Regions from separate parts of the Delftia sp. RIT313 genome, predicted to be linked through region 1. Evidence: riboswitches for the same ligand, from Rfam matches in the RefSeq annotation. Region 1 holds a riboswitch; the other holds the start of a gene.
What was found. A riboswitch is a leader RNA that binds a small molecule or an ion and turns the genes downstream of it on or off. The one in region 1 is predicted to bind glycine.
Positions count from the first base shown of each region.

Region 2: another riboswitch for glycine. It lies ahead of BW39_RS24650 (D-amino acid dehydrogenase); the one in region 1 lies ahead of gcvT (glycine cleavage system aminomethyltransferase GcvT).

Region 1 covers NZ_JFYT01000080.1:21,142-24,546, reverse strand. Annotated here, with positions in the region: gene BW39_RS24480 (fatty acid--CoA ligase) at 1-1,330, opposite strand, end outside; glycine riboswitch at 1,500-1,611, shown strand; glycine riboswitch at 1,627-1,745, shown strand; gene gcvT (glycine cleavage system aminomethyltransferase GcvT) at 1,805-2,938, shown strand; gene gcvH (glycine cleavage system protein GcvH) at 3,072-3,405, shown strand, end outside.
Region 2 covers NZ_JFYT01000082.1:4,490-7,894, forward strand. Annotated here, with positions in the region: gene BW39_RS24645 (FIST signal transduction protein) at 1-33, shown strand, start outside; gene BW39_RS24650 (D-amino acid dehydrogenase) at 57-1,388, opposite strand; glycine riboswitch at 1,481-1,591, opposite strand; partial or broken gene BW39_RS24655 (invasin domain 3-containing protein) at 2,245-3,405, shown strand, end outside.

The sequences.
Region 1 (3,405 bases):
GCGGATAGACGTTCTCGGCACCCGAATTGATCATGTAGTCGATGCGGTCGCGGATCCAGAGGTAGCCGTCGTCGTCGATGTGGCCCAGGTCGCCCGTGTGGTACCAGCCGTGCGCCAGGGCGCGGGTGTTGGCGTCGGGGCGGTTGAGGTAGCCGGCCATCATGCAGGGGCCGCGCACGAGGATCTCGCCCACCTCGCCGGGCAGGCAGGCCTCGGCCGGATCGGTGGGGGCGTTGTCTTCGCGCAGGCGGGCCACGATGAGGTCATGGCCCATGGAGGGCAGCCCGGCCGAGCCCGCGTGCGAGAGTTGCTCGCGCGGCAGGAGGATGGACATGCAGGGCCCCATCTCGGTGGTGCCGTAGACCTGGACCAAGTCGCTGCCGACCTTGCGTGTCCATTCGCGGATCAGGTGCGGCGCCATGGAGGCGCCGCCGTACTCCACCAGCCGCAGCGCGGGCGCCTGTTCGGGCGAGGCAATGGGGTCGGCCAGCAGCATGGTGACCATGGTGGGCGCCGCGAAGAAGAAGCTCACGCGCTCTTCGCGGATCAGGCGCCAGGCCTCGGTCACGTCAAAGCGGCGCAGCAGCACCTGGGTGGCCCCGGCCTGCAGGCGCGGCAAAAAGCTGGTGTGCAGCTCGGCCGTGTGGTTGAGCGGCGCCATGGCCAGGCCCACGTCGTCGCGCGTGAACTGCATGGTCTGGTGCATGAGGGCGTTGTGCGCCAGCTTGCTGCGGTGCGTATGCAGCACGCCCTTGGGCCGGCCCGTGGTGCCGCTGGTGTACATGAGGATGCAGGGGTCGCTCTCGCGCACATGGGCCTGGGGCGGCGCGCTGCTGCGGCCCCTGGCCAGGGCGGACAGGCGCTGCGTGGCCCAGACCGGCAGCGGGTCTGCCGGGGCATCGTCGGCAAAGATCCAGTGCTCGATGCCTGCGCCAGTGCCGCCGCCTTCGGCCTTGAGCAGGGCCTGGGCGCGTGCGGCCACCTCGCCGCCCTCGTGCTCGAACACCAGGGCGCGCGCAGCACCGTCCTTGAGGATGAAGGCCAGCTCCTGCGCCGCCAGCCGGTAGTTGATGGGGTTGAAGATGGCGCCCAGGCGCGCGGCCGCCAGCATGGTGAAGACAAAGGCCGGCGTGTTGTAGAGAAAGGCCGCGACCACGTCGCCATGGCCTATGCCCAGCTCGGCCAGGCCGTGGGCGTGGCGGTTGACTTCGGCATCGAGCTGGGCGTAGGTCCAGGCGCGGCGCTCGCCGCCCTCCCAAGCCACCAGGGCTTCCTTGTTCGGCAGGTAACGTGCCGGCCAGGCCAATGTGTCTCCCAGCGTCTGCTGCATGTGCGCTTCTTCCTTCTCGCTCACGAGATTTAATATATCGATGCATCTCAATGTAGGAGATTTTTTAGACAGTTATGCAATTTGCAAATGCATCCATGCAGGCAAGCGCATGGAGCTGCAGTCGGCCCGCGGAAATCCCGAAGCCGCGCGGGCGCTGGCCGCAGCTAGAATGCGCCGGTCAGGAGAGAGTGCCCGCCCGGCCGCAATGGTCACAGGCAGCGGCACCGCCGAAGGCGCAGGGTTCGTCCCGAACGCTCAGGCAAAAGGACTGGCACCGCCTGCCGCCACGGCCGCAGGCGTTCCTAGCTGGAGAGAGATGCAGGGCACGGCGGTGTGCCCCATCCACCGAAGGAGCAAGCCCCACGCATGGAAGGTGCGGGTGAATCTCTCAGGTAAAGCGGACAGCAGGGCAGGACATCCCGGGATTCCGGGATGGCGTTGTGCCTTGCCCCTTGCCGAAAAGAGAGTCCCTCCTTGACCGCCGCCTCCACCACCGATCTGCTCAAGACCCCGCTGTTCGACCTGCACCAGGAACTGGGCGCGCGCATGGTGCCGTTTGCCGGCTACTCCATGCCCGTGCAATACCCGCAGGGGCTGATGGCCGAGCATCTGCACACGCGCGAGGCGGCAGGCCTGTTCGATGTCTCGCACATGGGCCAGATCAGCCTGCGCGGCCCGGATGCCGGCGCGGCGCTGGAATCGCTGCTGCCCATGGACGTGCTGGGCCTGGGCGAACACCGCCAGCGCTACGGCCTGCTGCTCAATGAGGCGGGCGGCATTCTGGACGACCTGATGTTCGTGCGCCGCGAGGACGACCTGTTCCTGATCGTCAACGGCGCCTGCAAGCACGAAGACCTGGCGCACATAGAGGCCCGCATCGGCCAGCGCTGCGAAATCGAGCCCCAGTTCGACCGGGGCCTGCTGGCGCTGCAGGGCCCGCAGGCAGCCGCCGCCATGGAGCGCCTGCTGCCCGACACGGCCGGGCTGGTGTTCATGACGGGCGGCCACTTCGACTGGGAAGGCGCCGAGCTGTACATCACGCGCAGCGGCTATACCGGCGAGGACGGCTTCGAGATCTCCTTGCCCGCCAGCCACGCCGAGGCCTTTGCCCGTGCCCTGCTGGCCCAGCCCGAAGTCAGGCCCGTGGGCCTGGGCGCGCGCAATTCGCTGCGCCTGGAAGCCGGCCTGTGCCTGTACGGCAACGATCTGGACACGACCACCACCCCGACCGAGGCCGCCCTGAACTGGGCCGTGCAGAAGGTCCGCCGCATTGGTGGCGAGCGCGAAGGCGGCTTTCCCGGCGCGGCCACCGTGCTGGCCCAGCTGCAGGCGCCCGAGCTGCTCACGCGCAAGCGCGTGGGCCTGGTGGCCCTGGAGCGCGTGCCCGTGCGCGAAGGCACGGAACTGCTGGATGCCAGCGGCCGCAAGGTCGGCCAGGTCACCAGCGGCCTGCTGTCGCCCACGCTGAACCAGCCCGTGGCACTGGCCTATGTGGAGCCGGGCAGCGCCGCCATAGGCACCACGCTGCAGGCCATGGTGCGCGGCAAGGCCGTGCCCATGCAGGTGCAGGCCACGCCCTTCGTGGCGCCCCGCTATCACCGCGGTTGAGGACAGCCTGCGCGCTTGGCGTGGATCGAGTTCGGCGGATTCGTTTTTCCTGCCATCGCATGCCGCTACAGTGCGCACTGACCTTTCTCAAACCGCCTTTCACAGGTTTTTTCAGTTTCTATCGGAGCAAGCCATGAGCATCCAGTATTCCAAGGACCACGAGTGGATCAACGCCGCCAACCCTGACGCGGCCATCGTCGGCATCACCCTCCACGCGCAGGATGCGCTGGGCGACGTGGTGTTCGTCGATCTGCCCGCCGTGGGCACCAGCTTCAACCAGGGCGATGTGGCCGGCGTGGTCGAGTCCGTCAAGGCCGCCGCCGATGTCTACATGCCCGTCAGCGGCGAGATCGTCGAAGTCAACGAAGCCCTGCGCGACGACCCCTCCCTGGCCAACAGCGACCCGCTGGGCGAAGGCTGGTTCTTCAAGGTCAAGCTCAGCGACGCAGGCCAGCTGGCCGCGCTGC
Region 2 (3,405 bases), on a different contig from region 1:
TTCGCCGGGGTGTTGACGGTGTTCACTGCCTAGGCGCCGTACACGCCGTCTGAACCTCAGACCGCGCGCGGGCGCACCGTGCCTGCGCTGCGATCCGGGTCCATGGCTGCGGCCCCCAGAAAATCGAAATCCACGGCCGGCTGCCTGCCGCTGACCAGGTCGGCCAGCGCCATGCCGGAGCCGCAGGCATGGGTCCAGCCCAGCGTGCCGTGGCCGGTGTTCAGGAACAGGTTGGCGATGGGCGAGCGTCCGATCAGCGGCACATTGCTGGGTGTGGCGGGGCGCAGGCCGCTCCAGAACTGGGCGCGCCCGGTATCGCCGGCGCCGGGGAACAGCTGCTGCACGCGCCGCACGATGGCCTCGCAGCGCACGGGGTCCAGGTTGCGGTCGTAGCCGTTGAACTCGGCCGTGCCGGCAATGCGCAGGCGGTCGCCCTGCGCGCCCGTGTAGCGCGAGAACACCAGCTTGAACTCATCGTCCGTGAGGCTGACCTGGTAGGCCTTGGCGGGGTCCAGCACCGGCAGGGTCACGGAGTAGCCCTTGGCCGGGTAGATGGGCAGGTGCAGCCCCAGCGGCTGGGCCAGCAGCGGGCTGAACGAGCCCATGGCCAGCACATAGGCGTCGCCCTGGATGCGTTCGTAGCGGCCATCGGCATTGGTCACCTCCACATGGTCGATATGGCGGCTGGCGCCCGCACCCGTGGTGCGCAGCGCCATGACGTGGTGGCCGTGGCGGAACTGCACGCCCGTGGTGGTGGCAATGCGTGCCAGCTCGCGCGTGAAGAGGTTGGCGTCGCCCGATTCATCCTCGGCCGTATAGGTGGCGCCCGCTATCTGCCCGCGCACATGGGCCAGGGCCGGCTCCAGGCGCACGGCTTCGTCGGCGTCGATCAGGCGGCGGTCGCAGCCCAGGGCCTGCATCTGCTCGGTGGGCTTGAGCGCGCCCTCGAACTCGCGGGCGTTCGTGTAGAAGTGCAGGATGCCCTGCATGCGCTGCTCGTACTGGATGCCGGTGTCCGACCGCAGCTGCTGCAGAGCCTCTCGGCTGTAGGTGCCCAGGCGAACGATCTGCTGGATGTTGTGGCGCGTGCGCGCGGGCGTGCAGTTGCGCAGGAAGGACAGGCCCCAGAGCCACTGGCGCATGTCGGCGCGCAGGCGGAACAGCAGGGGGGCATCCTGACGGCCCAGCCAGCCCAGCAACTTCAGCGGTGCGCCGGGGTTGGCCCAGGGCTCGGCATGGCTGACCGAGATCTGCCCGCCGTTGGCAAAGCTGGTTTCGGCGCCGGGCGCAGCCTGGCGGTCGATGACGGTCACTTCATGACCGAGAGATTGCAGATAGTAGGCCGAGGCGGTGCCGATCAGGCCGGCTCCGAGAACGATGACGCGCATGACAATGCCCTTTCAAAGGCATGTGCCGGTCACGCGGAAGCTGGTAGCTATGGATTCAATAGCAAGCAGCCGGCGTCCGTCGTGACGCAGCTGCCGCTCCCCCTGTCCTTGGTACCTGAGAGATTCACCGCCGTCCATGGGAACGGGGCTTGCTCCTTCGGTGCGCCGCATATTGCGTGCGGCGGCTCTCCAGACGGCATGTTGTGTTTGCAGTACGGAACCTGAGCGTGTATGGGAGTTTGCGCCTTCGGTGAGGCTCGGCACCGTGGTGCCCGCCTGCTCTCCTGCAGGGGCGATTCTATGTGGCTTGCGCAGCCGGTTCCAGTCGTACTGGGGATACCACCAGTTACTACCTGTATGTGGTGTGGCCGATTCAGGGTATTCCCTAGATCGCTCAAGCGCCTCCCTCGTAGCGCTGGCACGAGTCTTCGATTTCATGTAAAAAAACTATTGAAATAGAAAAAAACATGATTTAGCCTATCGGTATGTGTGGTGGTTTGACAGCGCATGTTCTGATCGATTGAACCTCCATGGGGTAACCATGGGTTGTATATCTGTCGGATAGGCGACTTACCGTTGCACAGGTGAAGGTCTATGGAAACTGGCCCGCCACTGGAAAAAATACAAGCACGGTGAATATGGTTCGTTGAGGGAGGAAAAAAATGATTTGCATCGCAAACCCGGCTGAAGTTGTGCCCGGCTCAATGGGCAATGGAGCAGTGCGCAAGCGCTGATGGAAATCCACCTTTTTTGATTGACGCGCAGGATCTGCGCGAAACCCTGTTACTTCCAATGTCACCGGTTGCAAGGTGAGTTGTGAGTTCTTGACTCAAATAGAACTATCCGAGGTGCGGCGATGCAAATGCGCTGGGTACAACTGATGGCCATTGCCATTGGGGAAAATATTTTCCTGTCTGATTTCCTTGAAAAAATGGGGAATATCATGCGCGTTCTTGATCGCCTGCCTGGTTCGGTGTTTTTACGAAAATGGCGTGCAGCGAGGTACTTGTTCTCGTTGCTGCTGCTTTCGTGCGCCGGTATTTCATCCACGGCACTCGCGGCGACCATCGTTTTCACGGTCACCGACAACAGCGACGCTCCCAATGCCAATGCAACGACACCAACCACCTGTGTCAGCACGCTGGGAGGCACCTTTGCTGGCGCATGTACGCTGCGAGCTGCCATTCAGGCAGCCAACTACACGCTGCAAACGCTGGATCCGAGTGCCGATGTTTCCATCGTCTTTGCGCCGACACTGTCTACGTCGGTACGAACCATACAGAGTGGGACATCCAAGGATGCGGCCGGAAACCTCCATCCGTATGTCGACAATCAGACGGTTTACGTGCGCTGTGCCAATACATTCGTCAGCGGAGCCCAGTCCGGCGCCGTGACGGGAGCCACCAATGCCTGTGGTCAAACCCAGATGATCAGCGGCGGCGATACGGGCACCACCACTGGTGCCGGTGGTGCCTGGTACTGGCTCAAAGGCACCGTGCCAGCCGGCACGGGCTCATTGACCATCGATTTCGGGGGAGTCATACAAGTCCAGAACTGGGCGGACTCCGCCTGGGAAACCTTTTATCTTGGTGGGAAGAATATCACTCTCACCAATTCGCCCAACATGACCTGTGGCGAAGCGGTATTCGTCGTTGGCTCCTCAGCAAACAATGTCACCATTGATCGCGTCGGCCTGGTGAATGTGGCGCCAACCCCTGCGGGAGAGGGGACGCCGTTCAACTGCGAGCTGTACGCGGAGATTCATCAAGGCGCACAAAACGTATTCTTTGCCAATAGCACAATCAACTCCGCGATATGGAATGGAAATTACGGCAATAACAAGGGCTCGGCTATTTCCGTTGCCGCAAGCAACGGTGCAGGCACGGTTTCCAACATCGTTGTCGATAATTTCACGGTAACGAATCTGCCCAACCCTATCGGGGGAATGCAGCTCGAGCAGTTTTTCCAGGTCATGTCGAACATGACCGTCAACGGATTGACGATCAAAAATTCGAAT